DNA from 4 places in the Candidatus Villigracilis sp. genome. Region 2 is predicted to be linked to each of the others. Evidence: riboswitches for the same ligand, from Rfam matches in the RefSeq annotation. Region 2 holds a riboswitch; each other region holds the start of a gene.
The links. A riboswitch is a leader RNA that binds a small molecule or an ion and turns the genes downstream of it on or off. The one in region 2 is predicted to bind cyclic di-GMP.
Positions count from the first base shown of each region.

Region 1: another riboswitch for cyclic di-GMP. It lies ahead of AC14M5_RS13095 (right-handed parallel beta-helix repeat-containing protein); the one in region 2 lies ahead of AC14M5_RS12695 (S8 family peptidase).
Region 3: another riboswitch for cyclic di-GMP. It lies ahead of AC14M5_RS03765 (hypothetical protein); the one in region 2 lies ahead of AC14M5_RS12695 (S8 family peptidase).
Region 4: another riboswitch for cyclic di-GMP. It lies ahead of AC14M5_RS10380 (sortase, YLP family); the one in region 2 lies ahead of AC14M5_RS12695 (S8 family peptidase).

Region 1 covers NZ_JBXMTI010000088.1:10,152-18,374, forward strand. Annotated here, with positions in the region: gene AC14M5_RS13090 (LVIVD repeat-containing protein) at 49-1,455, opposite strand; gene AC14M5_RS13095 (right-handed parallel beta-helix repeat-containing protein) at 1,723-3,414, opposite strand; cyclic di-GMP riboswitch class I at 3,476-3,570, opposite strand; gene AC14M5_RS13100 (hypothetical protein) at 4,016-4,423, shown strand; gene AC14M5_RS13105 (tryptophan-rich sensory protein) at 4,506-5,261, shown strand; gene AC14M5_RS13110 (exonuclease domain-containing protein) at 5,317-6,129, shown strand; partial or broken gene AC14M5_RS13115 (DsbA family oxidoreductase) at 6,234-6,791, opposite strand; gene AC14M5_RS13120 (DUF4153 domain-containing protein) at 7,061-8,223, opposite strand, start outside.
Region 2 covers NZ_JBXMTI010000082.1:2,788-11,010, reverse strand. Annotated here, with positions in the region: gene AC14M5_RS12740 (HD family phosphohydrolase) at 1-25, shown strand, start outside; gene ybeY (rRNA maturation RNase YbeY) at 22-522, shown strand; gene AC14M5_RS12730 (diacylglycerol kinase family protein) at 519-908, shown strand; gene AC14M5_RS12725 (TIM barrel protein) at 972-1,826, shown strand; gene AC14M5_RS12720 (GNAT family N-acetyltransferase) at 1,955-2,521, opposite strand; gene AC14M5_RS12715 (response regulator transcription factor) at 2,700-3,359, opposite strand; gene AC14M5_RS12710 (DinB family protein) at 3,604-4,065, opposite strand; gene AC14M5_RS12705 (SDR family NAD(P)-dependent oxidoreductase) at 4,062-4,661, opposite strand; gene AC14M5_RS12700 (M23 family metallopeptidase) at 4,820-5,515, opposite strand; cyclic di-GMP riboswitch class I at 5,610-5,703, shown strand; gene AC14M5_RS12695 (S8 family peptidase) at 5,821-8,223, shown strand, end outside.
Region 3 covers NZ_JBXMTI010000019.1:4,342-12,564, forward strand. Annotated here, with positions in the region: gene AC14M5_RS03740 (DMT family transporter) at 1-576, opposite strand, end outside; gene AC14M5_RS03745 (hypothetical protein) at 808-1,680, shown strand; gene AC14M5_RS03750 (class I SAM-dependent methyltransferase) at 1,667-2,308, opposite strand; gene AC14M5_RS03755 (hypothetical protein) at 2,334-2,729, opposite strand; gene AC14M5_RS03760 (signal peptidase I) at 2,726-4,564, opposite strand; gene AC14M5_RS03765 (hypothetical protein) at 4,669-5,031, opposite strand; cyclic di-GMP riboswitch class I at 5,177-5,267, opposite strand; gene AC14M5_RS03770 (CoA-binding protein) at 5,533-6,024, shown strand; gene AC14M5_RS03775 (hypothetical protein) at 6,154-6,522, opposite strand; gene AC14M5_RS03780 (NBR1-Ig-like domain-containing protein) at 6,571-7,134, opposite strand; gene recA (recombinase RecA) at 7,159-8,217, opposite strand.
Region 4 covers NZ_JBXMTI010000066.1:744-8,966, forward strand. Annotated here, with positions in the region: gene AC14M5_RS10360 (STAS domain-containing protein) at 294-704, opposite strand; gene AC14M5_RS10365 (ferredoxin reductase family protein) at 735-2,012, opposite strand; gene AC14M5_RS10370 (STAS domain-containing protein) at 2,082-2,486, opposite strand; gene AC14M5_RS10375 (ribonuclease H-like domain-containing protein) at 2,520-3,740, opposite strand; gene AC14M5_RS10380 (sortase, YLP family) at 3,945-4,568, opposite strand; cyclic di-GMP riboswitch class I at 4,642-4,730, opposite strand; cyclic di-GMP riboswitch class I at 4,815-4,905, opposite strand; gene AC14M5_RS10385 (MFS transporter) at 5,062-6,486, shown strand; gene AC14M5_RS10390 (acyl-CoA mutase large subunit family protein) at 6,535-8,214, opposite strand.

The DNA of each region.
Region 1 (8,223 bases), on a different contig from region 2:
CGTGACTTCGGAGTTTCTGTTTGCCTTGCTAAAAAATTTATGTTTGTACTATTGATCCATGCGGCGCAAGATCCACAGACCCGAGTTCATATCGCTGGCATAAATGAGGCCTGTCGCTTCATCGTAAGCCACGCCCCAGACCTGCGGCGCATTAGATAACACACCACGCTGTGATGGTTTCACCGGGTTGTTGGCCGAGGGCGGAACAAAGTAAGCCACCTCTACAATCGCGCTTGGGTTGCTTGCATCCACCACCCGAATCCCATCCGTATACCAAGCCATATAGATATCAGTACCAACCACCAGCGCGTTATGAAGCGAATAATCGCCTGCGGCCTGGGTATTCGTCCCAATCGAGTTCGGCGTTCGATACTCTCCGATCTGTACAGGTGCCGCGAGGTTGGAATAATCATAGACGCGCAGATAACCCTGTCCCTTTTCAATACCTGGGCCCGATGCCTTGCAGAAATCTTCGTCCGCGCTGAACAATAGTTGGCGGACATCATCATATGAAGCAGAGTGCGCATCGCCATCCGCATTCGCTGGATACACAGTTCGGCCTTTGAAAACGGGCTGGGCTGGATTCGTCAAATCCAGAGCGATGAAGCCGCTGTCCCAATAGGATACGAAGACGAGCTTGCCATCATCAGATGGCTCCGCCCCATGCCCATAATTGGGATCGGCATCACATCCCTGCCCCGCGTAGAACGGGCCGCCAATCTCCTGAATTCCCCAGTCTGATGTCTGCACCGGATTGGCAGGATCAGTGATGTCAATCAAACGGAAATCGCCATCGCCATTCCGGTCACGGTAGCCGCTGGGAGTACTTGCATCGGGGTAACGGCTTGTCGGCACAGTTGCATAAGCGAAGGTGTGGCGCAAGTCTGTACGATGTTGGATCTCGAACTCGTGAACGCCGCGCGTGCAGCAACCCGTGTTGAGATAACCGATCTGGATTGGCGCCGCAGGATTGGTAACATCCCAAAGCATCAAACCGCGATCTGCGTTTGTGTCATAGCGAGAGTCACCGCAGTATTGGATTCCGCCAACGGCGATGTCATGCCCTTTCGAGCGCCCATACTGAGCAGTGTATACGACTACGTCTTCAATGGAAGTATTAGGTGGATTCTGGAGCCGCCCCACCACCTGCGGATTTGCCGGGTTGCGGGCATCCACGATGACAACGCTTGTACTCGAACCCTGTGGACAGAAGCGATCTTTCGACCCTGAGGCCCAGTCGCCAAATCCCCATTGGCCAACGTAAGCATAGCCTTTGTGCACCCAAACATCGGCATTGAAGCCTCGCCCACCGAGATCATTGTGGCCAACGACCACCATGTTGAAGGCCTGCCCGACATTGGAGCCGCCACTATCTGCCCGTACTGCCCCTGAAGACAACAGGATGACCACAGCGATTACGCTCAACAACAATCGAATGTTATGTATACGGTTCATCACGTTTCCTTTCATACCGATAAAAATTGGAGATTCAAAACCCAAGTTGTCCTGATTATTATCATTATAGGGATTTCATAGCAAGATTCAATACCTTTTGCAGAAATTTAGTTTGATCGGAGATGCCCAAAGAGGAAGCTGTATTGCATTGATGAAGCACAAAAATCTGAATTTTTATCAGCTCAATTATGTTTAAAAACAAACTCACCCGCGAAAGATTAATTTCGGGGTGAGTCATGGACTACATTGGTGTTACAGCACAAGCTTTTAACGAATGATTACTGCGTCAATCGATCCGTTGGTGCCACCGGATGTGTTTGAAGTGACGAAAACCAGTTTAAGTGTATGGCTGCCTAGTGTTAGCTGACCAGGATAATCCCACCGCATCTGGAAGGTGGACGAAGAGGCCTTCTGGTCAATCGTTCCGACCAGCACATCGTCTACATAAACATCCATTTTCCTAAAGGCGGTACCGCCCTTATAGATTACGCTGAAAGATTGTCCGGTAAAGGCAAAAGTTGCATAGGCACCGTTCTGCGATGTTTGCTTAAAGGAGCGGTTATAAGCCTGCCTCTTGCTCACATTGTCCCAACCAGCGGAGTAGAGAAAGCCGCCATCCATGTCGTCATAGGTGGTTTCCAAGGCTGAAGGGTTGGTCGCAATCATCGTTGCTGTTGGCGGCACCAAGGTCGGCGCAACGGTAGGTGACGATGGTATGGGCGATGCGGTTGGGGTGGTTGTTGGCAATATGACCGACTGGGTGGGTGTGGGTGATGCTGGGACAGGAGTTGCAGTATTAATGGCCACAGCGGTTGAGGTTGGTGTAAAGCTTGGGACCAGGATTGTACTGGTGGGCGCCGGCATGCTCGTTGACGTAGGCGCGACACTGCCAATTGTGTTCCCAACCAGCGTAACGCCTGCAGGTTCGTAAACATAGATCGAGTTGAATATCGTATTGTACGAAACCAATACGTTCTGATTTGGTGTGGTTTGCAGGGAAATGGATCGTATCTGTCCGCTTGGCACGTTATTATTGGTGATGGTTACATTCGTCAGGGTGCCACCCGTATTGCTTGCATAAGCGGAAACTCCGGACCGGCATTCAATGATCGTATTACCCGATATTAGAATATCATGCAATTGAGCTCCCCAGCCTGTATAGAGCTCTTCACCCAATGCTATTCCATGGGCCCTTTTTCCGTCACGCAGATGCGTGCCCGTACAGTAGGACAGGTTGTTCTGCACATTTACGAACGGGGAGTTGTCAACGTAAATATTAACCCCGAAATTATCGTAAACCGTATTGTTTTCCACCTGGGCAACCACCCCGCGTGTGACAGCTATTCCTTCTCCACAATTGTCATAAACCGTGTTGTTTCGAATGGTTGTGTTTTCTCCTCCGGCCTTGACCTTGAGCGCGCTTCCCCACGTAGTCGATAGGCCGCATGTCCCCACCCCATTTTTAGTGACATTATCATGCACGAGGTTGTTTTCAACAATCACGTACTTGCCCGTAACGAGGATTCCGAAGTCAGTGGCTCCAATGGCTTCAAATCCCGAAACATTAATATAGCTGCCGCTCACCACGATTCCATTTGCCTTCACACCCTGCATATTCAGGATGGCTCCATTCCCAATAACGGTAATGGGCGAAGTTGCAGTACCTGAAGTTGAAAGGGTCAATGTTTCGCCATAGATCCCAGGCATTACCTGCAATGTATCGCCAGCGGCCAGGACTGAAACGGCTTTTGCAAACGTCTTGAAGGGCGAGGTAGCTGACCCTGAATTCGTATCACTGCCGCTGGTACTAACGTAATAAATATTGGAACTCAACATTCCGCTTTGAGATCCCGATATCCTAGCACTAGGTAAGTCTGAAGCCAGCGCATTGTAATAGCCCCCTAGCGCAAGGGTCAGTGCTACCATCAAACTCATTAATCGATATGCCTTCTTTTTCACTTATTTCTCCTTACAAAAAATAAAACTGCCTGGCGCATACCAGGCAATTTTCCCGGAATACGTCGGTAGCCTGGCAATCATCGTAGCGGACGAACCACTACCTTTAGACCCGTGGCTTTGCGTCCCCGGCTTTCGCCGGGTTTGCTTTTTTCGAACATATTGATTGAATTTTTTCACAACAGCGAAGTTCTATATTGCGTCGCCAAGATTATCATGACCCCTCTGGAATAGACTTATTATGAGTTAAGAATCCCTAAACATTTTTGGAAACATTACATATAAGTAATAAATCATCTCAAATTTATTACTATTTACATTAATACAACCGGGATTGCGGAGCATATTTTCTTGGTCTTTGCATTTGTGCAAATTCCTTATTACTTCTTATTACCCACATATCTCTTAGAATCTATTAATAAGTAACTCATCAAAGATAATTCAATGCAATTGCTGGACGATGACCGCGAACGTTAAAGGCCCAGCATTTGTGAGTAGTGAACAATTCGCATACTATAAACAGGATCAAGTTGCAATTCAGATCTGAAATAAGTATACTTAAATTGGGCCGAGGATGCCCGTTGAAACAAGATTTGGAGGTTTCATGGAAAAGAAAATCGGCTTGTGGATTGACCACAAAAAAGCAGTGATCGTGAAAATTGAAGGAAAGAAAGAAGAGGTGCTGCAGATCGAATCGAAGGTGGAAAAACGTGTGCGCGCCAAGGGCAGAGGAGTGCGTGGGAGGGCGGCCCACACCGCGCTGTTTGTTGCAGAAGAACCCCAGAACGACAGGCGCTATCAGGAACATCTCAACAAGTATTATGAACAAGTCATTTCGGCGATCGGAGAGGCAGATTCGCTGCTGGTGATCGGCGCTGGAGAAGCAAAGCATGAATTTGAAAAAAGGCTTGCACACAATGGCAATCACGTTAAGGAAGTCCATGTCGAAACCGCAGACAAGATGACCGAGCGCCAGATAGCGGCAAAAGTACGAAAGTATTTTGAAAAGTAAAACTACAATTGATGGCATTTGATAGTAAGAAGTCATATGATGAACCTGTCGCTGTGATACACATTTCAAATTGGAGGACATCATGTCAAAAGACTCAGTACGTCAACTTGCCAACACGCTTTCAGTGGTGCTGGCGCTCGCAGTTAACATCTTGGCCAGCACCCTGCCGCTTAACGGGCAAAACACAGGCGAGATCTCAGATCGCTTTCAGGTTTACTTCGTTCCTGCGGGGTATGTCTTTGCCATCTGGGGCATCATCTACATTGGCTGGATCGCATTCACGGTCTATCAATACCAGACCGCACAAAAGGAAAGTCCGCGCTTACGCAAACTTGGCTACACCTTTGCATTAAGCGGCATCTTCAACGCCGCCTGGTTGTTCTGCTGGCATTACAATTTGTTTGGCTTGAGCGTACTGGTCATGTTGGCCTTGCTCATCCTGCTAATCATCAGCTACCTCAACTTGAATGTTGGTCGCACACCTGTTAGCAATGCTGAAAAATGGAGCGTGGATATTCCCTTCAGCATCTATCTTGGCTGGATCAGCGTTGCTACCATAGCCAACGTCACAGATTATCTTTACCTCATCAATTGGAATGGCTTCGGCATTGCGCCGCAGGTCTGGGCAGTCATCATGCTGGTTGTCGCCAGCATTCTCGCCCTTGCCATGACGATCACCCGCCGCGACTCAGGTTATGCGTTCGTGCTGGTTTGGTCATTCATCGGCATCGCCATTAAACAAGCAGCCACGCCCCTGGTCGCAAACAGCGCCTGGGTTGCCGCTCTCTTTGTGCTCGCGTTGGCAATTTATAGCATCGTCCAACGCAGGCGCGCATAATTTGCATTGCCTCAAAAATACGGTAAGATTGGCGCACTCAAAAGGTGCGCCAATTATGTTTAACATCGCAAATGCCCGCTTCGCTTTTCTGGATGTCGAGACCACCGGCCTTTCTCCGTGGTTTGGAGATCGGATTTGCCAAATAGCCATTGTCCTGACGGAAGGCAAACGCATCAAATCGACCCTTGACCTGCTCATCAACCCCGAGCGGACTCTTTCGCCCGCGGCTATTCACGTGAATGGCTTGGACGAATCCAAATTATCCGTTGCGCCGCGATTTGCAGAGGTAATCGACCAGATAGATACTGCGCTCAAAGATGCGGTAGTGGTCTGTCATAATGCTAAATTTGATATCCAATTCCTCGATAATGAATACCGCAAGTTAGGCCGCACTGTCGAAATCCCTAATTTGATAGATACGCTTTTATTGGCACGCGAGTTCTACGAATTGCCATCCTACAGCCTACATCATCTAGCTGATGATTTCCACGTCTCAGCTAATGTTCAAGGTTCTCGTGCCCTCGCAGATGCGATCACTGCAAAAAATCTCTTCTTCGCCATGATGGACTCGCTCAAATCCATGAACAAACCCTTGGATGATTTTATCGGCATCTACAACTCCCCCGCCTGGCCTGAAGAAGGTGTGTACCTGCCCACTGAACTCAGCGAAGCCATCAACAGCGGCAAGCGTTTGTTTATCAAATATATGGATAAAGACGGTGAGACATCCGAACGCTGGATCACTCCCAAGGATGTGATCGGTTTATCCGATTACATCTACCTGCAAGCCTATTGCCACACCCGCGAAGCTGAACGCACTTTTAGACTTGATCGTATTATTGATGTGGCAGTGGAAGTAGAAAAATAATTAACTATTAAAGACTCAGCCACGGATTTCACTGATTTACACGGATTCTAAAATCCGCGCTAATTCGTGAAATCCGTGGCTTATTTTTGTAATACATTGGCAAACTATGAACTTGTTTTCATGATCTGCGCCAGCGCATTCTTGAAAGCCTCGTAAGGCTGTGCACCGACTATTGCATAACGGTCATTGATCACATAGGTCGGCACACCTGTCACGCCGATCTGCTGTGCCCAGCGGACTTGCTCCACAACCTGGGCAGTGTACTTCCCACCCTCCACAACAGACTGCATATCATCTGCATCCAAGTCTACTTCCTCGGCGGCGGAACGGAGCACATCCCATTTGCTTACATCCGACCCCTCGCCATAGACTTTGCGAAAGATCACGTGATGGAATTCATTGGCTTTATCGTGCTCGCGGGCATATTCAGTAGCTTCATGCGCAAGGCGCGTGTTGTAGATTCGCTTGGTAGAGTTGAACTCCATCCCATACATACTCGCCATGCTGCGTAATCGTTCTTCCGAACCATTGGCACGCGCACGCAGAATGTAATCGGACAATTCCATGCCTTCGGGCGGAGTATCGGGGCGCAAATAATACGGACGCCATTCCACATCCACTTTGTATTCATCTTTCAGTAGGTCGACCACACCCTGGCCGACATAGCACCATGGTCAGATGTAATCAGAGAAAATGGTCAGTTTGAAATCCATTGACAGTCCTTGTTTGTTGAGATGATGGATAGACTGTCAATGGTGGGTGGTTCTTACTCTGATTATGTCATTGCGAGGAGCGCTCTTGCCCTTTGCGATACCATCCCGAATGTTCTTATCGGGACGAAGCAATCTCTACAGCGTTGACGGAGATTGCTTACCCATTCGGGTACGATGTCGGGCAGACGATCACTGCCCTCGCAATGACATGGGCCCGTCTAATCATAATAATTTCGCCAGCAGGAAAATTCTTCGCCAGCAGGAGTAGTGACGATCATGGGCCAGTCGGTATCTGTGATCTTATACTTATCAATTTCCTTGCTGACGGAGGCAAGAGCCTGATCCGCATTGAAACGGGAGAAGTGGAAGGATTGCCAGGTGAATTCACGATCATCCCGCTTGCGCTCGTAGCGGATACATGCCAGGGATGCGCCTATTTTCTCTCGGACGGCATCAGGCAGGGACGGCGTCCGCAGCGCTTTAACCAGTGTAGGAACGGTGTCGTCGGAGAGGTCAATGAAGTATTGGGCATCCAATTCCACGCTGTCATCCGTCAGGCCGTTGATTTCACGCTGGATGTTCTGGTTCACGATGAAAGTATCCACATTCAAGATCGGGAGAGAAATTGCAAACCCAAATGAGGCAATAAGCATCGCAAACGCGAACATCCTTTCTTTGCGAAGGATCTCCAACACGATGGTCGCGATAAGGAGCAGGCCGATCCAGAACAGGAAGACATGTGTGTATGTGCGAAGACGCGAGAAACCATACACCGCTTCATACAGACCGAGGCGCTGGTACGCCGAAACTAGCATGACCAACAGAAGGGCAACGAGGGCAACCCCCAGCCCCGAATAGATCTTTCTCTGCGATTCAGTTTCGCGTTTTGTGATCGCGCTCAGCGTCAGCAGCATCATCAAAGCAAAGAACGCCACCGTGATCAGTTCGCCGAATCCACGGCGCGCGTATTCGGAATAGGTATAACCTTCCACGTTGATGTTGGTGTGGCCACCAAAAAAATATTGGAATTGGATCACTACAAACATGGCGAAGAGAGCTACTACACTCCCCAACACGATCGAGGATTCGACAAAACCGAGAAATGGCGGAATAATGGGTTTCCCCTCGCCAACCAGTTTTTCATCCTTTGATTCGGATGAAGCATGTAGAACGACCCCCGCCAAGGCATAACCGATGACAAGGATATAGATCAGGCGGAAAATAAATTCGGGGAGATCTTCCAGTTTGAACAGTTCCATGAAATCGTCAAGCCGCTGGCCAAAGACGACATCTGCCGAGGAAAGCAGGGCGGCAAAGATCGCAACTACTGGCAGAGCAATGATGATGCCACGTAAAATGGGCCAGAGATTATATTTTGGAG
Region 2 (8,223 bases):
GCTTACCCAAAGAAAAGAACAATGATCTACATTGATAATCAACAGGATTTTTTGGAATCAGCCCTGCTCGAAAGAGCCGCCCGCTTCACACTGGAGACTTCCCCTTTCAGGGATGGTACGACTACGCTCAACCCTGACCTTCAGCCTGATTCCACTGATGCAGACCTTACCATCGTCCTGACGGATGATGCGCAATTGCACGAACTGAATCGCGACTACCTTGGCGTGGACGCGCCCACCGATGTACTCTCCTTCCCCGCTTCTGAGTCGGACCCTGAAACTGGTACAACTTATCTGGGAGATGTCCTCATCTCGATCCCTCGCGCCACACAACAGGCACAGGAGGCAGGTCACCCAGTGGAAGCGGAAGTGCAATTGCTGGTTGTGCACGGCGTATTACATTTACTTGGTTATGACCATGCTGAAGCGGAGGAAAAAGCCCGCATGTGGGCCGAGCAGGCAAAAGTTTTGGAAAGACTCGGGTTGGGTCGCATCAAAATTCAGGATGCGGAGCACGAGTGAAGTCATTTTTTTCATCCCGCATTGAATCTTTCCGTCATGCCTTTCAGGGGTGGCATTATGTTTTACGAACCCAGCGCAATATGTGGATTCACAGCGCCATTGCAGCGGCTGTTTTTGTCATTGGGCTTTGGCTGAAAATTCCGCCGCGTGATTGGGCGGTGATCATCCTCACGGCGGCGCTGGTGTTCACTGCTGAATTTATCAACACCTCGATTGAAGTCACCCTTGACCTCGCCAGCCCGGACTCACACCCGCTTGCAAAGATCGGCAAGGACGTGGGTGCCGGGGCAGTGCTGGTCTCTGCCTTTGCAGCCATCCTGATCGGCCTGTTATTACTCGGCCCCCAACTCTGGCAAAAACTCACCACGCTCATCCCTGCCAACTGATCACTGCTCATTAATTACTTTTTACTCATTACTCGTCTCTTAACCCCACACAGGAGCTTCCTCATGTCTTTATCTTTCAAATTCGGCACAGTTGGTTCACCGACAGGCACACCTAAGAAACCAGGCGGCTCGGTGGGTGCGATTGAATTCAGCAAGTCCATTGGGCTGGAGGCATTTGAACTCGGTTGGGTGCAATCAGTACGTGTGACCGAGGCGACTTGCGAATTAATTAAAGCAGCAGGCGAGGCGCAGGCTGTTTCATTGAGCGTGCACGCACCATATTTTATTAACCTGAATGGGACTGAAGAGGAATGGCCCAAGTCTCGCAAGCGCTTAATGGACGCGGCTCATTACGGTTACTTGGCTGGCGCAACGGATATTATCTTTCATCCAGGGTCGTATTTTATGAATGACCCTCTTGAGGTATTGAAGGTTGCCGTTCCGCGTTTGGAAGGATGTATCAAGGAATTGCAAAAGAACGGTGATAAGGTAACCATCCGCCCGGAGACGATGGGGAAATCAGCCATGTTGGGTTCCTTTGAAGATACCCTCGCCATGAGCAAAGCCATGGACATGGTTCAGCCTTGCCTCGACTTCGCTCATCTTCACGCCCGCCCCGGTGACGGCTCGCTGAATACCTACGATGAATGGTCTCGCATGTTGGAGAAATATGGCAAAGAATTGGGCTCAAAATCATTGAAGAACTTGCATATCCACCTCTCTGGCATTGAGTATGGCCCTAAGGGTGAGAAGAATCACCTCACCCTCGCCGATGCGGACCTGGATTTGAAAGCCCTCTTCAAAGCCCTGAATAAATTCGGCTGTGCAGGCCGCATTCTATGTGAAAGCCCCATCATGGAAGAGGATGCGTTGAATATGAAGAAGGCCTGGATGAAAGTAAGTGGGGAGAAAGCCTGAATTCACATCAAGAAAGGATCTTAGTTGTTCAGCCTTAAAAACTTTAGCCACGGATTTCACGAATGAACACGGATTTTTGTCCGTGAAAATTCGTGAAATCCGTGGCTTGTTTTAGGTTTGGATTCTGCCTATAGTCTGGCCACCAGCCCAAAGTCAGCGGGGAGAAGCGAGAACATGTGGGCATCATAAATTGCTGTTCCCACTGTCATTCTGTTTAATAAAACGCCCTCATAATGTGCGTCGATCTTTTCCGCAACGCGTCTGCTGGCTGTATTCCCAGCGGCAATGACGATTTCCGCGCGGATCAGGTTCACTTTTTCAAATGCAAATTTCGCGATCAGTTTGGCAGCGCGCCCTGCAATCCCCTGGCCGTGACGTGAAGTCCGCACCCAGTAGCCAAGGTTGCAAAATTTGTAGACGGGATGAATGTGACTCAATCCGCATCCGCCCACGAGTTCATTGGTTTGTGCATCCAGGATGGCGAAGGAATACATGCCGCCATTTGCCCATTGTGCGCGTGTGACCGTGATGAAGTTGCTGGCTGTTTCCAATGAGTATTTCTCATTTGCCCAGGACATCCACGGGCTGAGTTCGGTCAGAGATTCTTTAACTGCAAGATGCAGTGCCTTTTCCTCCCCAAATTCAAATGGACGTACAGTGATGGCGCCATCCGTGAGTTTTACAAATGGAAACATGATTCCTCGTTGTGTCACCCTGAGCGGAGCGAAGGGTTTCTACTCTCGAAAGTATGAGACTCTTCGGTCGCGAAAAAACGCTCCCTCAGAGTGACATGTAATGATTAAATAAAAAAACAGAGACACATCCTCACCGAGTTTGTCATCTCTGTGTCTCCATTGTACAGTCGTTTAAAACTTAATTGGAAATGTATTCTCTCAAACTATGTTCCACTGCGTAAGCTGCTGCTTCAGCGCGGTTATTCACACTCAATTTGGAGAGAATGCTCGAAACGTAATTCCTAACCGTACCTTCGCCAAGGAATAAGCTCTTGGCGATCTCGCGATTGGTCTTGCCTTCAGAGACCAGTAAAAGCACATGCTTTTCCTGCTGACTCAAATGGGCGAAAGCCGAAGCCTCCTCCTCTTTGACAGCGCGGCGCACTTCCTGGAATACGCGCTGTGTGACTGCGGGGTCGAGCAGCGCTTCACCGCGCCCAACAGATTCAATCGCCTTAACCAGATCCTCGCTCCCGATCTGCTTGAGGATATATCCCGAAGCTCCCGCGCGGATCGCAGAAAACAGCATCTCATCCTCAGCATAGGAAGTGAGCATGATCACTTTTGTGTTTGGGAATTGAGCCACGATCTGCTCGCAAGCCTCGATTCCCGAAGTGCCAGGCAGGCGAATATCCATGACGACAACATCAGGTTTTAATGAAGCCGTTTGTTCGAGCGCCTCACGAGCTGAGCCAGCTTCTCCAACTACATCGAACTGCGGGTGGCGGTCCAGTAAGGATTTCAAGCCGAGCCGTACCACCTCGTGATCGTCTACCAGGATAATTCGTTGCTTTTTCATGTGTCTATTTTACCTCAGGAATATGCAGAAGACGGGCAAAATTCACTAGATTTCCGCTTTTTTAATCTGAAAAAATTCTTCTTAACACGAAGAGCACAAAGTACACAAAGGAATTCTTAAGGGTCTTCTCGAAAATATTGAACTTCCGTGTGAACAACCCTTAAAATTCTTAGCGGTCTTACCGTACTGGCGCACGGCGTAGTGTTTCGTGCTTCGCGGTAAATTAAACTTTTTGCAGTGCAGTCTACTTATTTTTCAGTGTCAGCAGATGCTCCTCGATATGAGCCAGGCTGCGTTCCACCCAGAATTGCAGAGTCAACCCTTCGCCCATCGTTTTGTGGCTGCTCACACGAGACCAGGCCTCCTGCGGCATGGTTTGCAGAGTATTGCAAAGGTCGGTCACATTTGCAGAAAAATCGGTCAAAATACTTTCGAGCGGTTCATCCTTGTTGTAATGAGTCTCCATCCAGGAGTCCGCGTCAAACCCTTTGAAATCAGGGTCCTCCACATTCAGCGTTTGCAGGATGCGCGCACCGTACACCAACTTATCCACATCACGCGCATGTGACGCGATCTGATGCACGGTCCATTCGTCTTCCACTTTCGTAAATGGGTCTTCGAACGCCTTGCAAGCGACCCGAAATTCCTGCGCCGCTTCTGCCAGCCTTGCGATCATCTTTACACGATATTCAAGCAGTTCCTTCATTTTGCCTCCAACAAAGAAATTATATGTTTGACTACATCTTTGGAATTTTCAACTGCATACACACGCACACCATGCGGACTTAATTCCTGATCTGCCTGACGGGATAACTCAGCCAACCCCGCCTTGCTGGATAGATAAGCCCCCGCCTCTTTTTCCCCGCCCTCACCTACTCCTGCGACGATATTCAGAATCACCCCGTTACCTTTTGCCTTCATAATACGCCCTACTGATTGGATCATCAAGAACGCACCCGTCAGGTTTACATCCAAAGTGCGATGCCAATCCCATTCGTCCATATTCAGCAAGGGTGTATGCGGTTCCACTGCCGCATGATTGATTAAAATGTTAATCCCGCCGAGCTCATCTTCCACATCCTTGACCAAAGCCTGCGCCCCAACTTTTTTGGCAACATCTTCAACATAAGCTTTGGCTTTTCCGCCGCGAGCACTGATCCCATCCACAACCTGCTCCACGTTGATGGGGGATATATCATTAGCAGCCACATTTGCGCCATGTTCAGCCAAAGCTTCTGCCAGCAAGCGCCCCACACCCTTACCTGCGCCAGTGATGAGGATGGTTTTGTTTTTTAAGTCCATATGTATATTCTCGCTGATGTGTCACTCTCCCGAAGGACACACCGTACTTGGGTTCGGTGCAAGTGTCGGGACGATGTGAGCGACAGCGAAAGGTCTCTTACTGCAACTTACGAGACTCTTCGGTCGCGAAAAACGCTCCCTCAGAGTGACACAACTTTTTATTGACAAAACGGTATCGTATCCGTGTTTGAATTGGCATTCAATGGCATACCGAAATATGGCGAGGGATCATAGGTGTTTTTAATTTCCAGTTCATTCTTGAAATTTCCCAAGCCATCATCCTCCACAATTGAAATATGCAAGTGAAGGCCGGCAGGGTTGTTCGTATCACCGGAGTAATTCCCTTGATAGCCCAGCAATGTACCAGCTTCCACGTATACCTCTTTGGTTCCTGCTGGGAACTCAGAGGAGACAAAGGAATTTCCCTGCACATCTGCCATGTGAGTATAGTACACCCAGATCTGACGTGAAGGCTCCAGCGGATCCCTTGGCACGCGGATGATGACTGTCGATATCCAATCTGCCTGGCGGGTGAGGTAGCCGGGGTAAGCCGCTACGATGGGCGTGATGCCCACCTCCGTCCCTGAGAAAATGTCCACCCCGGCGTGGCGGTGACCGGGGCGGAAAGAATCGTCCCAGATAAACCCGATCAAGCCATCGGTGGGGAAAATGAACGGAGCCTCGCCGCATCTGGTTCCAGTAGTCATCATCAACTCAGGTTTTGAAGCTTGGTCACGGAACCAATCAAAGACTTGCGCGAGGCGGGCGGTGCTTCTTCCATAGTTAAAGTACAGGTAAATTCCTGCCACCGCAATTGCGACAGGGATTATCAGAATAATAAGTTTTTTGGACATTCAAAACATTATAAATGCTTTGTAAAATTCAGAAACTGCCTCTTGCATTTAATAAGAGAATTCGAGATAATGGTGATGACATTGCAAAACTGCAAACTCGAAAAGGCAAACCCATCGTGAGGTGGGGACGCAAAGTTATGGGTCTTCCAGGTTCCTGCTCAGAATTGGAAGATTGCCAGACCGCCGAAATTTTCCCTGGTGGTTTTTCGTTTTAAAGGAGGCTCCCGCAAAAAATACAGACTAAAGTAACGAAGAAGTTTTGTCCCAAATATTGCCCAACTTAATTTTGAAGAGGAGACAAGATCATGTATCGCAAGGTATCCATCATATTTTCACTGGTACTGGCTCTGGCAGTGGTGTTTTCGGTAGTATCGCCTGCCGTTGCACAACCGAGCATAAAGTCAAATGGGGCCCATGTTGAGAGAAGTGAGAGCGGGGTTTATATTGTTCAAATGATCGATGACCCTGTTGTTGCTTATGAGGGAAACATCAAAGGTCTGAAAGCAACCGCACCGAATAACGGTCAAAAGATTGATAAAAACAGCTCGAATGTAAAAAAATATGTAGCATATCTCGATTCCAAACACGATGCCGCTCTTAGCAAGGTTGGCGGCGGTGAAAAGCTTTATGATTATCATTATAGTTTCAACGGATTTGCGGCAGCATTAACCTATGAGCAGGCCAGCAAGCTGGCTTTTGCCGATGGTGTTGTTGCAGTCAGCCCCGATCAAATGATGCAGGTGGAAACAGTTAGCACGCCTGCTTTCCTTGGGCTTAGTAACCCAGGCGGCTTATGGGATCAACTCGGTGGTGTTGGGAGCGCTGGCGAAGATGTTATCGTCGGTGTTGTTGATACTGGCATCTGGCCAGAAAACCCCAGTTTCTCAGATCAAATCGATCTTTCCGATCAAGCTGGTGAAAGCGGCAAAGACACTGAAGCTTACGGGCCTGCGCCTGCCGGTTGGCAGGGTGATTGTCAGTCTGGTGAGCAGTGGTCGCAAGATGATTGCAACAACAAAATCATCGGTGCGCGCTATTACCTTGCCGGCTTTGGTCACTTCGGCATAGTTCAAGATGACTTCAAATCCGCTCGTGATTATGATGGTCACGGCAGCCACACTGCCAGCACCGCTGCGGGCAATCATGGCGTGACCGCCATTATCGACGGCGTCAATTTAGGCACAATTAGTGGCATGGCGCCGCGCGCTCGCATCGCCGCTTACAAAGTCTGTTGGAATGGTGATGATGGTGGCTGTGTTTCCTCAGACAGCGTTGCCGCCATCGATCAAGCTGTAGCTGATGGCGTAGATGTGATCAACTTCTCCATCAGTGGTTCACGCACCAGCTTCCTCGACCCGGTGGAAGTAGCCTTCCTCTTCGCTGCCCGTGCAGGTGTATTCGTAGCTGCCTCGGCAGGCAATGAGGGTCCTGGTGCAAGCACTGTGGCCCACAACAGCCCATGGCTCACCACCGTAGCGGCTGGAACACATGACCGTTTCTATGAGGGGACTGTGACTCTTGGCAATAGCTCGGTCTACACCGGTGCCTCGGCAACCGCCGGAGTTGGCCCAGCGCCCATTATTAATTCGGATGCTGCTGGTTTGGCGGGCGCTGACCCGGGACAGGTTGCTCTCTGTTACCCGGGAACCCTCGACCCAGCTATCGTAGCGGGCAAAATTGTGGTTTGTGACCGTGGTGTAATTGCACGTGTGGATAAAAGCCTTGCAGTGCAAATTGCTGGTGGCGTGGGCATGGTACTTGTGAATGTCTCACCCAGTTCACTCAATGCTGATATTCACTTTGTCCCAACAGTTCACTTGGCTGATACAGATCGCGCTGCTGTACGTGCATACGCTGCAACACCAGGCGCGACAGCCACTCTAACTGGAGGCACCTTGTCTTCCGTGGTGGCGCCGAATGTGGCCGCCTTCTCGTCTCGCGGTCCGGCCCTCGCCGGCAGTGGCGACTTGCTCAAGCCCGACATTATGGCTCCAGGCGTAGACATCCTTGCGGCATTCTCTCCGGCAGGTGGTGGCCGCGATTGGGATTTCCTGAGTGGTACTTCCATGTCCAGTCCGCATATGGCTGGTATGGGTGCCCTCTTGAAAGACTTGCACCCCACCTGGTCACCCGCAGCCATTAAATCGGCCTTCATGACTACCGCCACTACAGTGCGGAACGACTTTTCTCCTATTCCCGGTACACCATTTGGATATGGAGCAGGACAAGCGGTTCCAAACAACGCCGCTGACCCCGGCTTGGTATATGACGCAGGCTTCAACGATTGGCGTAACTTCCTTAAGGGTCAGGGTCTCTGTAACTTCTGTTTTGGCGCTACTGCTGCAACGGCTATTGATGCAAGCGACCTTAACTATCCGTCTATAGCCATTGGCGCGTTGGCTGGTGTACAAACTGTGACTCGCACTGTCACCAATGTCGGCCCGACAGCTACATACAATGTAAGCGTTGTCGCTCCGGCAGGCATCGATGTAGTGGTAAGCCCCTCTTCCTTCAGTTTAGCTTCGGGTGCAACGCAGACATATACTGTTACCTTCACCACCCTCGGTTCTGCTGTACTTAATAGCTATACATTCGGCTCGCTGACCTGGTCGGATGGCGTGCACAATGTCACCAGTCCGTTAGTGATTCGCCCGGTCGCACTATCGGCCCCAACGCAAGTCTCCGGTACTGGCGGCGCGATTAACTAC
Region 3 (8,223 bases), on a different contig from region 2:
GGTAACAAATGGATCGCTCTTCGGGATCATTTTTATAACCACAGTCGATTCGGCGATGCACGCGACGCCCGCAATGATCGCGAGCACCGAAAGCACCGGAAGCGCTCCGCCTGGCTGTTCGAAGAACGCATAGGCTATGCCTGCCAGAGCAAGGAAGCCGCCGATTAATCCGCGCCAGCGAAACGACTCAATACCGTGAAAGAATGCGAAAAAGAAGGTCATCAAAGGCACGAGCGCAATAAAGACCGATGTCAGCCCGGCAGGAATGCTTTGCAGCCCCCAATATAAAAATGCATAACTTGCACCAATGCTCAGAAGGCCATAAAGAAGGATTCCAAGCAGTGTGCGCCTATCGGGAAAAGGACTCCTTCGCAAAAGAACGATCCCCCAGAATATGAGCGCCGCCGCCGCAAAGCGGATGGTTGCTCCCCAAAAAGGCGGCAATTCTGCCACTGTAAATCGGACCGCGACAAAGTTCGAGCCCGCAAATAATACGATGAATAGGTAAGCCAACAGGGTTAATTTGTCGGGGCTGGAAACAATTGTCACATCTTGTTTGGAAGTCACGCCGTTCATTTCATTTCCTTTCTACCAGTAAAAGACAAAACATTTACAGCGTATCGCATAATTTGCTAAATCAAGGTTGTAATATCTTAGCCGCAATTTGTGCCAAAAAGTTTAGTTATGAGGCAAGCGATAATGGCAATAACACGTTATCTTCCATTTCGGTTTGGGTATTCGCTGATCAGGGATAGTGGGGAAATAAGGAAAGCCTGACACCTCACATTCTCAGTGTAAACTTGGGGCATGGCAACCAATTTCAAGAACCAAAAATTCAAAGTCCCTTTGCATGGCTGGCTCGGACTGAGTCTCATCATCGTTTTCTGGATCCTCAATTGGACGTTGACAGGCCCGCGCACGCATTGGGGTTTCTTCCCGCTGTGGTTTGGGCATTGCCTTGGCATGGATGGATTGGTCTTCTGGCGCACGGGCACTTCTCTGCTCATGCGGAGTCCGCGAAAATACATCGGCTTGTTCCTCGTCTCCGCGCCCGTGTGGTGGATCTTCGAACTGCTCAACCTCCGCACCCAAAACTGGACCTACAGCGGTGCCGAGATATTCACACCACTACAATATTTCTTTTGGACAACCTTGAGCTTCACAACTGTGATCCCCGCCGTATTTGGGAGTGCAGAATTCTTCGCGAGCTTTGATTTTGTTAAACGACTTACCCGCGGTCCCGTAATTGGTACGGATAAAAGGACAACCGTTTCCTTCTTCGCCCTCGGCTGGATCATGCTCGCCTTGATGTTGATCTACCCGAAAATCTTCTTTCCGTTCATCTGGCTATCCCTCTACTTTATTCTTGAACCCATCAATATCTGGCTCGGAAATCGCTCGCTCGCCCAGTGGACGGCGAAAGGCGATTGGCGTCCGGTCATTTCACTCTGGCTGGGTGTATTGCTGACCGCCTTCTTTTGGGAGATGTGGAATTATTATTCGTATCCGAAATGGATCTATCACGTCCCCTGGGGTAACTGGCTGCACATCTTTGAAATGCCGTTGCTCGGTTATGGCGGCTATCTGCCCTTCGCGCTGGAACTGTACGCGCTATATCATCTGGTTAGCGGGTGGTTTGGAGATAAGATCGGCGAGTATGTCAGAGTTATACCTGAATAACATCGACTTTCTCAAACATAAAGGAGACGATTCTTGGCGGCTTATCCTGGTCTTCTTCATGCCAATATTCGTTTATCTTTACCAATTTCAAGCCATTGGACATGGCCGCATTGATAAACTCCGAAATGTGATGGACAAATGCCTCCACCTCTATTGTTTCATCATTCCTTTCGAACCTTGCCTTTACCCCTTTGTATTGTTTGAAGGGATGTAGTTCGTTGATGAAAAATTTGCCTTTTGGCAATAATGTCCGCGTGGCTTCTGAAAAGATATGGGACAAGTCTGCGATGTGCTCCAACACAAGATTACAGGTAATGAGGTCGTAAGCATTATCTTCACAAGGCCAGCGTTTCGTTAAGTCTGCCATGTCAAAGCGGATATTCTCCCCCTTGACTTTTTCTTTGGCCTTCTCGATCATGCCCTGCGAAAAATCGAGGGCATGAACCTGCCTCCCAATTTGGACGAGGAAGGCGGTGTTCTTGCCTGTCCCACACCCAAGCTCAAGGATGGATTCGAAATGCTGACCCGCGAAAGTCTCGCGAGTCACTTTTTGATCAAGGTCACGGGTCAGGTTTTCGTTTGAGTCGTAGATCCCTGACCACTCGTTATATGCGTTTTGAATGCTCATCGCTTTATTCTATATCATTTAATACTTATTGAATCTCCCCCTCGCAAGTAGTAAAAACATCGGTTCCAGGACCGCCCAGGCACACGTCATTCCCATCACCGCCAGTGATGGTGTCATCTCCGCCGCCGCCGAGGATGCAATCATCTCCGCCAAGGCCGTCAATCGTGTCTACGCCAGAGCTGGCGAGGATGAGGTCATTGCCTGTGGTACCGGTCAATGTGCCTGAGCCAGTAGCGAGGTTGGTCAGGGATAAGCCTGAGCAAGCTGAAGGCTTGAAGCTATTAATGTTGACGGACGATACAACATGATCAAGCCGCGTAACTGGAATGGTATTGGTGGCGGCAACAGCCGTCACCGAGGTAAATAATATTAGCGCAACCAGCCCAAAGGTCAGCAGTTGAAGCGGACGGGGTATAGTCATAATTTGATCTTCCTTAATATCTCCGTCTCAGGCTGAGTCAATGTAAATCCAATTTCACCGGTATGGATGGCATATTCCATTACTTCTTCACGGACTGGTTTCAGATTGGCAGCCTTATTCTTGCTGGCATAAGCAACAGGAGCTGGCATTTCATTTACAGGTGGAGGAGGATTACTCGTTTTCTTTTCTTCATCAACGACCTTGGAGCTAATTGGCTCGGCATGAATGGGCGCAGGTTCAACAACACGTTCTTCAAATGCACTTGTTATGTGCTTAATTTCTACGTCGTCAACTTGTGTATGATCCGCAACACCCTTCCTGCCAGTGGTGATCACATAGCGATAAGTCGTGCCGCTGCTCTGGACAAGATAATAATGTAAAAAATTCTGTGTCATGTGCAGGATCATCGTGCCATGCCGCTCGGCAAGCCTGGCGAGATCATCAATCGTCGCCACATCGATCACCGATAAAGACGGCGCGATATTTTGCTCATAAACATCCACCAGCATGGAGCCATACTTGAAGCGGATGAGCGCCTCCTGACTCTGGTTGGCGGTGCGATACACATTGCTGCCAGCAAAGATAATACCAAATAGCGCAAACCCAAGCCCAAGCAGGGAGATGAAGCGCACTGCCCAAACGGGCGGCTTCAAGCCCAATAAGGAAATGGTGTTTACCCGTGTTTCAGAACCGCTTGCAATACTTTGTTTCGAAGACCGCAAAGGATCCTGCTGTGATTCGTCCGCAGCGAGATAGAAATGCACCTTGTCGTATTTGAATACTAGCTTTGGGTCAAAGGTATCGTTGATCTGTTGCCCCGCAACCGTTGCAGTAAGTGCAATATTTGTAACGATCTCCAAAGTGTAAGAACTGGAATGCAAACCAGCTTCCTGCTCCACCAGGTTTACCAGAGACTCCACCTGGCACAGGTCAAGAGTGGTCATCGTGAAATATGAATTGCCATTAAACGAAGCGCCCGAATTCAAAGGGATCGTGCGAAACCATCCGCTTTGCTCATCCATAATACGAGCCACCATACTTTGATTGCCTGTCATTCCCTGCACAGCATTTCCGATCATATTATAGGTAAAACCGATGTTAAGAAAGCAAGTCAATTTTGGGAAGACAGGCTCCCCCGAATGCAGCACATCGGAATCATAAACACCGGGCGTGCCCGTGGCCGAGTAGAAAAAATAACCCTCTTGTTGATATGGAATATTTTCGGCGGGGCGATTCAACGGACGTGTAAAAGCGAGAATACCCAAAGCAAGGAAAGCCAGGCTGAGAAACCCAGCCGCATACAACAAGCCTTCAGACCTTGCTCTAAAGTTCGTCAACGGCTTATTGTTTTCCTTTTTACGTTTGGATGGTTTTGCGATCACGCCAGACATCAAGACACCTCCGAGCAAAGCAACTGTAAGCGAAATATGCAGCGGCTCACGTACCCATTCAATGGCCTTGCCAAGTTTCGGGATATGCACCCATAATTTTCCAATGATCTCATCCTGCGTTGGTTGATAAGAATCAAGCCAGGAATTATTATCACCTTTAAGGATGAAGCGATCCAACTCAGTGCCAATAATGCGATGGAAGACAAAAGCACCCATTTCTGCATTTTGATAGGTGACCGCATCCCCCGCCCTGTAAGTTGATTCCGTTCGAACGAGTATTAGATCACCGAGATGAAAGTTCGGCTCCATGCTGTTGCCGTTGACGATGACATACGTGACTGAGCCGCCCAAATTAGTTGGCGCAAATGCAATTACAAAGATGAATACAATGAAAAGGAATAATAGCGTAACAAGAGTGGTCGAGCGTTTACTAATGGGTTTCATTATCTATAAAATTACAGGCCTGCTCGCGGCGTTCTCCCGCCAATCTTCGAGACGGGTTCTTCCATCGGAGCAGGCCTGCTTCTTTCATTAATTGGTCATCAGAACTAGTTGCTGGCGGCTACCACACGCAACTGGTTTATGGTCGAAACATCGAGACCGGTGGTAGTGCATGACCAGGTTGTGCCGGTGCCGAGAGTGCAGGCATACCAGGAACCAGTTGTGGCCACAAGTTGGACTTTTACAACTGTAGCCGCAGCACCCACGTCAAATGCGACGCTATCCAGTGTGGATGGATCGGTCCCATTCAAAGTGTACACAACACTGGTAATTGTGTAACCGCTGACCACTCCCAGACCATCACCAGCTTTTGTGGCTGGGACAGTGTTAGCCGCAGCAAAAGCATAAGAGGCGACTGAGATGATGGCTATGACGAGCACAACGAACAGGATCTTGAAATTGCGTAACATGGCTTTTCTCCTTGTTTTGCAGATCCACATGGAAGCGGGTCTGCGCTAGTGGAACGAACTTCTTGAAGGTTGATCAGCCATCCGAATAAAAAAGCCTGACTTGTGGTAAGCCAGGCCAAACATACACAAAAAGAATTTTGTGATCTTCGGCGGCCTGGCGGTCGTGGTCACTTTGTAGTGACGGTAGACCCATGGCTTTGCGTCACCGGCTTTCACCGGTTTTGCCTTTATCGGATGTTGTTGTCAATATAACATTGAAAAAAATAAATAGACCTTGCAAAATAATTGCAACAGGTTAAACATTTGCAGTTTGGTAAGGCGATTGTTTGTCTCACTTCATAGGTAAAGTGGTCTGGCCTTATGACCACACAAAGTGATGTTCGTCATCTTGTTTATGAATCTCGATTACGTATAATTTTCCTTGTGAGCAAAATATTGGATCATCATCTTCAATTTGATCGAAGCCACATGGCTTCGATTTTTCATTAAAGGAGAATTCTTATGTCAAAACTCGATAATATGGTTCAGGATTTCCTCGCGCAGAAGAAGATCGCCGTTGTGGGTGTATCGGATAAGCGCGAGACAGGTTGCAATCTGAATTATAAAAAATTCAAGGAAAGTGGTTATCAAGTCTATGCAGTAAACCCGCACATATCTTCTTTTGAAGGGGACACTTGCTACCCCGACCTAAAATCCATCCCTGAAAAAGTAGATGCAGTCTTTATTCTTACCAGCCCGAAGGTAACTGACCAGATCATTCAACAATGCGTAGATATGGGCATCAAACATGTATGGATGCACTGCATGATGGGCACCAAGCCCGGTCTCGCGGCAAGCATGACCAGCGTCTCCCCTTCTGCTGTAGAGATGTGCAAAGCCAATGGGATCGCGGTCATTCCCGGCTCATGCCCGAACCAATACCTAAAGCCAGATTTCGGTCATGCGATGATGCGCGGCATGTGGAAAATGTTCGGCTTTATGAGCGTGAATTAAGGGCTCGCAAAAAACAGTTATCTCAGTCCCATCATTGCGAGGAAGGCTTTAGCCTGACAAAATAATTCCTTTGCCTCGTTGGGGATTGTTTCGTCGCAAAGAGCAAGGGCGCTCCTCGCAATGACATGATTATGAATACTCTTCCTTCATGAATCTTTCAAATCCCTGCTTCGTGAGTTGACTTAACTCGTCGAACAGGGGTTTTTCGACCTTCTTAAAATTGAAGCAGGATTTTCCCTGCATGTGTTTCTTGAGTTCAGGGGAGATGTCCTTCAATAGATCGGGATACATGTAGACTGGCATGAGATAAAAAGAGACATAATTCTTTTTCACTTGTGTTGAGGCGAAGAATAAGTCCTTCTTCCATTTCTCACTGTATCCGCCTTCGAGATAATAAACTTCCGTTGCATCTGATTTGACATTCAGCTTTTTGGCGTAAGGTTCGAGAATGGATTTGAGATTTTCAAAGATGATGGGGAATTCGGTTTGAGATGGCATAGATACTCCTTCACGCGCCATTAGGAACTTGATCCCGGATGGAGCAAACTATGGTGTGACCACAACCTGCATAAAGATCGGATCACCAAAGACGTTTCCATCAGCATCAACTGCTTGCCAGGAGGTCACATAAGAACCTGGCTCTGCGGGGGCGATGAAGAGGATGCGCAGCGTAGCTTGAGTCCCTGCTCGGGCGGGGTAGATCAATTGTTCCTCTCCTGCGCCGAGGGGATAGCCTCCCACCCACTTCAAGCGATAAGTATCATCCCAGCCGCAGGTTCCGCTGTTTTGCACCAGCCATTGCTTATCAATGGCTGCGCCAGGGAGAAAAGATGTACCGTCATCTACTGTCACATCATCAATAAAATCGAGGTCATTTATGCAAGGGCCCGGTGTAGCAGTTGGGGTGAGAGTAAATGTGGGAGCAGGCGTGAATAACGCAGGTATGGGCGTGGTTGTGGATAGCGGCTGTGTGGGCGGGATGGAAGTCGGCGGGCGGAACAGCGTCGGTGTAGTTTGAGGGGCACAGGCATAAAAGAAGAAAATGCTTGTGAGCAGGATCAGTTGTCGGCTAAGTGAGAAGCGATTCTTCGTCATAATAAAAATGGACACGTTACCGTGTCCATTTATTTTACTTTATGCTTCTTCTTCAGTACCACCGGCCTCTTCGGCTACTTCAGCGCCAAGGTCAAGCGGAAGGGCGATCTCGCCGCTGAGCGCTTTCTGGCGGATGATGCCTTCGATCTCGTTCATCATATCAAGATTGGCACGCAGGTAATCTTTGGCATTCTCGCGTCCCTGGCCGATGCGGATATCGCCATAAGAGAAGAAGGCGCCGCGCTTGGTGAGGACTTCAAACTTGGTGGCGAGGTCAAGCACATCACCAGATTTCGAGATGCCTTCGTTGAACATAATGTCAAACTCGGCAGTGCGGAAAGGCGGCGCCATTTTGTTCTTGACCACTTTGACACGGGTGCGATTGCCGATGACTTCTTCGCCGACTTTGATGGATTGAATGCGGCGCACATCGAGGCGGACGGAGGCATAGAACTTGAGAGCTTGTCCGCCCGTGGTGGTTTCAGGGTTGCCAAACATCACGCCGATCTTCTGGCGCAATTGATTGGTAAAGATGACAGCGGTCTTGGTCTGGTTGATCGCGCCTGAAAGTTTGCGAAGCGCTTGTGACATAAGACGTGCTTGCACGCCCATGGTGGCGTCGCCCATATCGCCTTCGATTTCGGAGCGTGGGACTAGCGCAGCAACCGAGTCAACTACGACGACATCCACTGCGCCAGAGCGGACGAGGGTCTCTGCGATCTCGAGCGCCTGCTCACCGGTATCGGGCTGAGAGACGAGCAAGTTGTCGATATCCACGCCGACCTTTGCGGCATAGGTGGGGTCGAGCGCATGTTCCATATCAATAAATGCAGCGGTGCCGCCCATCCTCTGTGCTTCGGCCACAATGTGCTGACAAAGCGTGGTTTTACCAGAGGACTCAGGGCCATAGATTTCGATCACACGTCCACGCGGAATGCCGCCGACGCCGAGGGCAATATCGAGGGAGAGCGAGCCCGTGGGAATAGCTTCGGTCACCATGCCATGAGCTTCGCCGAGGCGCATGATCGAGCCATCGCCGTAGCGTTTTAAAATATCGCCAACAGCCTTATCTAGCACGGCTTGTTTGGCGTTATCCATATTTTT
Region 4 (8,223 bases), on a different contig from region 2:
TCTGCCCTCACATGTATTTTGATTTTCGTCTTCTAGATGCAGGCTTCAAAAAAGCTCTTACATTGATCGTCATAATAAGATGTGAATGGTCGTAAATAAACCAAGTTGTCACCTTGTTATGGCATGTCTCCCTCCCGAAGGACATCGGGACGATGTGAAGGAGCGCTTTTCGCGACTGAAGGGTCTCGGTTGTCGTGGGCGAGACCTCACCACACTCATCCGCAACGCGGTGCATGTGTCGCTGTCGCTCAGGGTGACACAGTTTAGGAGGGTAGCAACTTAGGTTAAATAATCTAAAAAGATTTAACCGCAGTATCAAGGTCTGTGTGGATATCGAAGAACTCCTTCAATCCAACCACATCCAGTACCTGTTCAACCGAAGATTGTGGGCTGAGCAGTTTTACATGTTCACGCACGGGGCTATCCTGCTCCTGGTTGATCGCGCGAAAGGATGGCCTGCTGCCATCCTTTGATTGTACCGATTGCCCCGCAAAGATCTTCACCACTGCATGAAGCGACATCAAACCAGCGCTGCTCACATAAGGCACTTTACTTAAGTCGATCAGCAGGTTGCGCGCACCCTCATCGTAGGCTTCCTGTGCCTTGTTGATCACATCGGTATAGGTGGATGCATCGATATCGCCCATCAAATGTATCACTGTCACCGGGACATTGCCTTCCTGTTTAGAAAAAGAAATTTGCATGAGGTTCTCCTTTATCGTATCAAGGTGAGATTACCTGAAATTGAATTCCTCAAAGTGGATGTTCTCAGTGGGAACGCCCATTTCCAAAAATTTCTTTTCAAAGGCCTGTACCATTGGGAGCGGGCCGCACATGTAAACATGATGTCCGCGGATATCGCCGCCTGCATTCTTGACGATGTCATCCACGGTCAATGAGCCATCGGTGGATGAAAAACGGACGCGTGCATTCAAGCGCGGGTTCAGTTTTGCGGCTTCTTTAATTTCATCCGCAAAGACCGCTTCCTCGGGATGGCGAACAGTGTAGTAAAAATCTACATCGTGACCGAGATCAGTTTTCAGGTCCCGTATGAACGAGAGGAAGGGTGTCACACCGATGCCGCCCGCCACCCAAATCTGTTTTGAGCCGCCCGTCTTGTAATTGAACAGACCATAGGCTCCCTCTATAATGGCAGAAGTGCCTGCTTTTAAATTCGCGAACAAATGACGGGTGAAATCTCCGCTGGCTTTGATCGTCAAACGTAGAACATCTTCATGCGGTGCGCTGGAAATGGTGAAAGGATGCGATTCATTCAGTTTCTTTTCATCCAGGAACCTGACGAACAGGAATTGACCCGCATGTGCGTGTTTAATAGGCTCGCCATCTGCACGCAAAACCACTTCTGTGGTGGAGTTGTTTGGGTGGTTCACTGCCTCCACGGTGTATGGCACATACTTTTTAAAGAACCTGCCAAATATTTCCGTATACAGATAGGAACCGATGCCCAGGAAGACGAATATCTGATTCCAGTTGATGGCGATCTTGGTGGTGGGCGCATTGACCGTGACGGAGTGCAGGTAACCGAGTATGAAAAACAGGCCAATGTAGCGATGTAATTTTTTCCACTCGTTATAGTCATTCCCCGCGAGCTTGTTCAAAAACGGGATGCGCGGCGCAAGCGTGGGCAACACAATGGCTATGATCCCTAAAAATGCGATCATAGCCAGGTAATTGCCGAGGTGTAAATTCATAATGGATATGGGGACGGTCAGCAAGTGCACAAACATCAGAAGGAAGGCGCTGGTGGAGGTATGGCGATGCGTCATATACATCTTATCCAGGCCGCCGAAGTAAGGTTCCGCCCATTTTGGCCGCGTGGAGAGGAATAAGGAAAAAGACATTAACACGATCACCATCGAGCCGAGCGTCATGCCAAAGTGATAGCGCTCATAATTTTCCACGCCCTCGCGCTCAGGTGGAAAGACGAACCAGACTACAACGGTTAAGACCACCAGAAGAATAATGACCAGGTTTCCCAAATTTCGTTTCATTTTTGCAACCTCGATATATATGAATCAACAGCGATGCAGTTAACTGCATCGCTGTTGAAGAACTTTCTTCTAAAAAGATTCGAGCGCTTTTTGTTTATCGGTAAAAACTTCAAAGAACGCGGAGAAACCAACCATGTCCAACACGCTTACGATCTCCGGGCGCGGGTTAAGAAGTTTGACGTTCTTTTGCACACCCTCGTCGCGTGCCTTATCCATGGATTTTAGTGCGGTCCACCCGTGCTCGGGGTCGGGCAATGCTTCACCGCGCAATAGAAGTGCAATCGTGTGAAGCGAAACCAACCCAGCACTTGAGATATAAGTCAACTCGCTCATATCCAGGATGATATGCTTTGAACCCGCGTTAAAGACCTCCTGGGCTTTCATGATCAGATCCTGATAGGTCTGCCCATCCAATTGGCCTGCAAGCTTCAGAATGGTGATGTTCCCCTTTTCTTTTGAAACAGTAATTTGCATCGTAGGCTCCTCCTCCTATAGAGTGATACCCAATTATAAACCCGCTTTACGCTCCAACCGCGCCAGGCGGTGGTCAATTTCGTTCAACCAATGTTTACGGATGCATACGGGCAGGTCTGCCTTTTCAACTTCCTTGCGGGCTGATTTCGCCCATTTGATGGATTTCTTTACATCGCGCAATGTATGTTCGTAATATTTCGCCAGTTCAATATGAGCATAGATGTGACCTTTGTGCGCGGCCTCTTCCCACAAACGCAGGGCTTGGTCTATATCCCCACGCTTCTTTTGCAAAGTGGATAAACGCTTCACTGCCACGCCGAAATCTGCTTCCTCCAACCCAAGCTCGAGTCCACGCTCGAACAGACGGGCGGCTTCATCCCAATGGCCAAGGTCCTCATATAATTTGCCGAGCGCAATGAAATCGAGTCCGTGCTCCACGCGGCCATTGTATGGGTCGGCCAACAACTCGCTGACGTGACCCAGCAAAGCCGCCATCGCCACTACATCCATGGCATTGTGATAGAACACGCCACCTAAAGGACGGGCATCCCCAGTGCGCAGGTAATCAAAATAAAGCCAGGGGATTTCATAACCCGGTACTTCCTCCGATGCACGGGTGAAACCCAACACATGTTCTTCGAGATATTTCAAGGCACGCGAGGGAAGCCTATCTCGCCACAAGCGCCTTGCAAGTGGAAGCAGGTCAAGATGGGCATAGCCTTTGAAAGGGACAGGGATTCTGTGTAACGAATAACGAGTAACGAGCAGTGGTGCATCGAATGACTTTCCGTTGAAAGTCACCAATCCCTCACAGGGTGCGAGGAAGTTGATCAGCGCTTCGAGCATAGCGGGTTCTTCAGATGGGTCACGCAGGAAGAATTGTTGTAGTACGAATTTGTCATCCACAAAGCGCGCGGCGCCTACGAGGAAGGCGTACGTGCCGGTGCCGCCGGACATGCCCGATGTTTCGGTATCCAGAAATGCGAATTTGCTGATGGGCAATTCCGCCATGCGCGTGTCGTTTGCCCATTGTGAAATTAAGGAAAGAGGGAATGATGAGTAGGGGGATGTTTTCCCGTGCAGGTAATCTATGTCAAAGACCTGCTCGGTGACGAAGGCTTCGCCGCGAGGGGTAGGGAAATAGCTGCCAGTCACAACAGAGTCAATTGTGTGGCTCTCAACCTGGGGCGGAGGGGGAAGCGAACTGCCCGTCTTCACACCCAGGGATTTCAGTTTATCTGCAAGCGATGACATGCGTCTATTTTATCCCCAAATATCGCTCCATGTTTTAAAGCCTATTGGCGTGTGTATATAAAACATGTAAGGCAAACGCTCCTTGCGCCGAGGACGGCGCAAGATGTACTCACACGCCTGCCCTGGTGGGTGGCGCCAGGGAAACGCCGCCGTCCACAGGATGCTTCGCAAAGGACAGCGGCTTGAGCATCTAAAGTGCTTATATTACTTGATCGGTTTTGCGATGACGAATAATCTGCCCCAACTGAGGTTGCCATCTTTTGCGATGCAGGTTTGCAGGGTGAGGTGATAGTCGCCGCGATAAACTTTGTTGAATACTTCTTCAGCGGTAAAGGTGGTCTGTGTTGAAAGATCCACGAAACTGCTGTAGGGGCTGAGCGGGGTGAGGGCCTGATATTGCAAAATGCTTTCCACCAGGAAACTTTGAGTATGCCCGTCACCGTAAATAAGGGTGATGGTGTTGCCCGCTTTCAATTGTGAGAAAGTTGCGCCTGCCAGGTAGTTGTGTGCCAGCAGGCCGATGTTGCCGTAACTGGTGGCCATTTTGAATTGGGTTGTTACATAACTGAGAGTGGATACATACCCTGGTTTCCCACTTGGCTGTTGAAGAACAGTGTACGCCATAACGTTCTCAACATAAATGCCGCGCAGCGTATTGATGCTCCCATCTTTGACGGATTCAATGAAGTCCGACAGTACTGGAAGGGTGGTTGTATTTTCCTTTGCATATACCTGTGTGGGGAGCGCAAGTGCGCAGAGCAGGATTAGTAAAAATGCAAGGGAAACTTTTCGGTTCTTTAATTGTGCGTGCTGATTTCTGGATGCCATGAGAAACTCCTTCATCAGAGCATCCAGACCTTTCGCACAATTTATGTTGTGCTGAAGGTTGTGGAGGCTCGTTTTCGGTGGCTTGGCGGTCATGGCCGTTGGTTTGGCTTTAGACCCATAGCTTTGCGTCCCCGCCTTTCGACGGGTTTGCCGTTATCGATACGATCCACTTTTAATGTTCAGAAAACAAAACGGACCTGCTTGTCAGCCAGGTCCGCGGATGAAAACACAATACACTATGTGATTTTCGGCGGCCTGGCGATCATGATCGTGTTTCCACAACTTTAGACCCGTGGCTTTGCGTCTCTGCTTTTCAACAGGTTTGCCATTTTCGATTGCTTTCTTGCTTCAAATATAAGGGAAGGTTGGCAGGATCGTCATGGGTATTTTCCCTACTAACACCATATAAAACTGTAAACCTTACAGTTAGCTTTCTTGTTTGACATTCCATGCTACACTTGCGCGAATTCATTAATTAGAATTATTGGTTGGTATGAAACATAAACTTCCTATTTGGTTAAAACTTTTATACGGTTCTGGTGACTGGGGGATTGCCAGCATTGGCATGATGCGTTCGATCTTTTATGCCTTGTACCTCACGGACGTGGTCGGCATCGAACCACGGCTTGCCTCCCTTGGCGCACTCGTGGGAATCGTGTGGGACGCTGTCAATGACCCCATCATTGGCACTTTGAGTGATCGCATGAAATCAAAACTCGGACGCCGCCGCCCGTTCCTCTTGTGGTTTGCCTTTCCATTCGGCCTGAGCTTCGTGATGCTTTGGTCTGCGCCCAATTGGGACAGCCAGATCGGCCTGCTCATTTATGTGACTCTGGCCTTTATGATCTCGGATACATTGACCACCCTCGTGGCTGTACCGTATCTTTCCTTAACCCCCGAGCTGACTCAGGACTATGACGAGCGCACTTCGCTTTCAAGCTTTCGCACGGTCTTTCAATTATTGGCCGCTCTCACCGTTGTAATGACCGCGCCCATGATCGTGGATGCGGTCATCATTGGTGGCGGCTCGCAACAACAGGGATTTTTGCTAGCAGGTGCCGTTTTCGGCGCGGTAGGCTCGCTTCCACTTTTCTTCATTGGCTGGTTCGTGAAGGAACGTTTTGCATCCGTGGAACAGGAATCAATTCCTTTCAGAGAAACCTTGCGCCTGGCCTGGCAGAATGTGCCCTTCCGCTATGCGGCCGGCATTTACATGTTTAACTGGTCCGCAGTGGATATGGTAGTCATCAGCTTCCCATTCTTTTTATTATATTGGATAGCCCAGGGAGATTTGCTGGCAAAGATCACCATCTTTGGGTTTGACCTCGCGCTTGAGTCTGCCTTCTTTGGGGTGCTAATGCTGGTCTGTATTTTATTCGTGCCTTTCTGGTTATGGTTCGCAAGGAAATACAACAAGATACAGGCTTATATCGTTGGCATGTCTATATGGATCATCGTGCAGGCCATGATCTTCACCATTCAACCGGGCGAGGTCACCTATTTGCTGATCATCGCTGGGTTGGCAGGCATTGGCGTTTCTGCTGCGTACATTTTGCCTGATTCCATTTTGCCCGATGTGATCGAATGGGATGAACTCCGCACAGGCCGTAGGCAGGAGGGCATCTATTACGGCATCCGCACCCTGATCCGCAAGTTGACGGGCGCGGGGGTTATCTTTATTACTTTGCAGGTTCTGGGCTGGTCTGGCTATCAATCTCCACCCGCAGATGTGACTCAGTTCTCTCAGCCCAATTCGGCGCTTCTTTCAATTCGCTTGATGGTTTCCTTCATCAGTGTGGCGATTGTTATGGGTACAGTCATTCTCGCCTGGTCGTATCCGCTCTCACGCGAAAAATATACGCGGATTCAAAAATTGCTGAAAACAAAACGCGAAGAAGCAAAAGAAAGAGCGGAATAAAATTCTCCGCTCTTTCTTAACTGACAGTTGACTCTACAGCCTGAGGCTTTATATCATCGTCGGCTCTTCGTACTTCCCAAACACCTTCGTCATCACCCCAATGATCTCGCCCAATGTGCAATACGCATGGACGCATTCCATGATATACGGCATGGTGTTCTCTGTGCCTTCGCAGGCAATTCGTAATTTATCCAGAGTTTGACCAACTCGTCCGCTATCTCGCGTCTTGCGGAGTTCACTCAAGCGCGCCACCTGCCGACTGTAGCCATCCGGGTCCATCCTCAGGATCGGAATGGAAAGCGGTTTCTTTTCTGCGTAGGCGTTCACACCCACGATCTTGCGGATGCCCTTGTCAATCTCACGCTGATAGCGATACGCCGCGTCTGAAATTTCACCCTGGAAGAATCCCTTTTCAATGGCGGGAATCACGCCGCCTAATTCCTGAATGCGGGCGAAGTAATCATAGGCCTGTTGCTCGATGCGGTTGGTCTGTTCCTCCACGAAGAAGCTTCCACCCAGCGGATCGACCGTATTCGCCACACCAGATTCTTCAGCGATAATCTGCTGCGTGCGCAGGGCAATTGTTACGGAATGTTCCGATGGCAATGCCAAAGCTTCGTCCATTGAATTGGTATGCAAACTTTGAGTGCCACCTAAAACGGCAGCGAGCGCCTGAATTGCAACGCGCACTACGTTATTCTCAGGCTGTTGTGCAGTTAATGAAACGCCAGCCGTTTGTGTATGGAAACGCAGCAGCCACGAACGCGGATTCTTTGCCTTGAATGTCTCACGCATTTCATGCGCCCAAATGCGGCGGGCCGCGCGATATTTGGCTATCTCTTCGAAGAAATCATTATGAGCGTTGAAGAAGAAGGATAAACGCGGAGCGAAATCATCCACATCCATGCCGCGCGCAATTCCCCAGCGGACGTATTCAAGCCCATCCGCCAGTGTGAACGCTAATTCCTGCGCGGCCGTTGACCCCGCCTCGCGGATGTGATATCCGCTGATCGAGATCGTATTCCACTGCGGCACTTTCTGCGCGCCGAATTCCATCGTGTCGACAACGAGTCGCATGGACGGTTCGGGCGGGAAGATGAATTCCTTTTGCGCGATGAATTCCTTCAGAATATCGTTCTGGGTTGTGCCACGCAGTTGATCGAGACGCAGTCCCTGCTTTTCTGCGGCGGCCAGATACATGGCCCAGATGATCGCGGCAGGCGAGTTGATGGTCATGCTGGAGGAAACTTTATCGAGTGGAATCCCATCCAGTAGAATTTCCATATCTTTCAAGGAAGAGATCGCCACACCGCATTTGCCGAATTCACCCAGCGCTTCGGGTTGATCGGTGTCATAGCCCATTAACGTGGCCAGGTCGAAGGCAATGCTCAGGCCTGTCTGACCCTGTTCCAGCAGGTATTTGAAGCGTGCATTGGTTTCCTCCGCAGTGCCGAAGCCGGCGAACATGCGCATCGTCCACAATTTGCTGCGGTGAAGCGTCGGGTGGACTCCTCTTGTGTAGGGGTACTCACCTGGAAGTCCAAGTGAAGAGGCGTAATCCATATCCGCCAGATCGAGCGGAGTGTAGAGTCGGTTGATCGGTTCGGAGGAGGTGGTAATAAATTCGTCGGCGCGTTCAGGTAATTGTGATAAAGCTTTCTTTAGTGAAGTCTCTTCCCACTTTTTCAGGGAAGCTTTTAACTCGTCGAGTTTATTTTTATCGTACATGTCAACTCC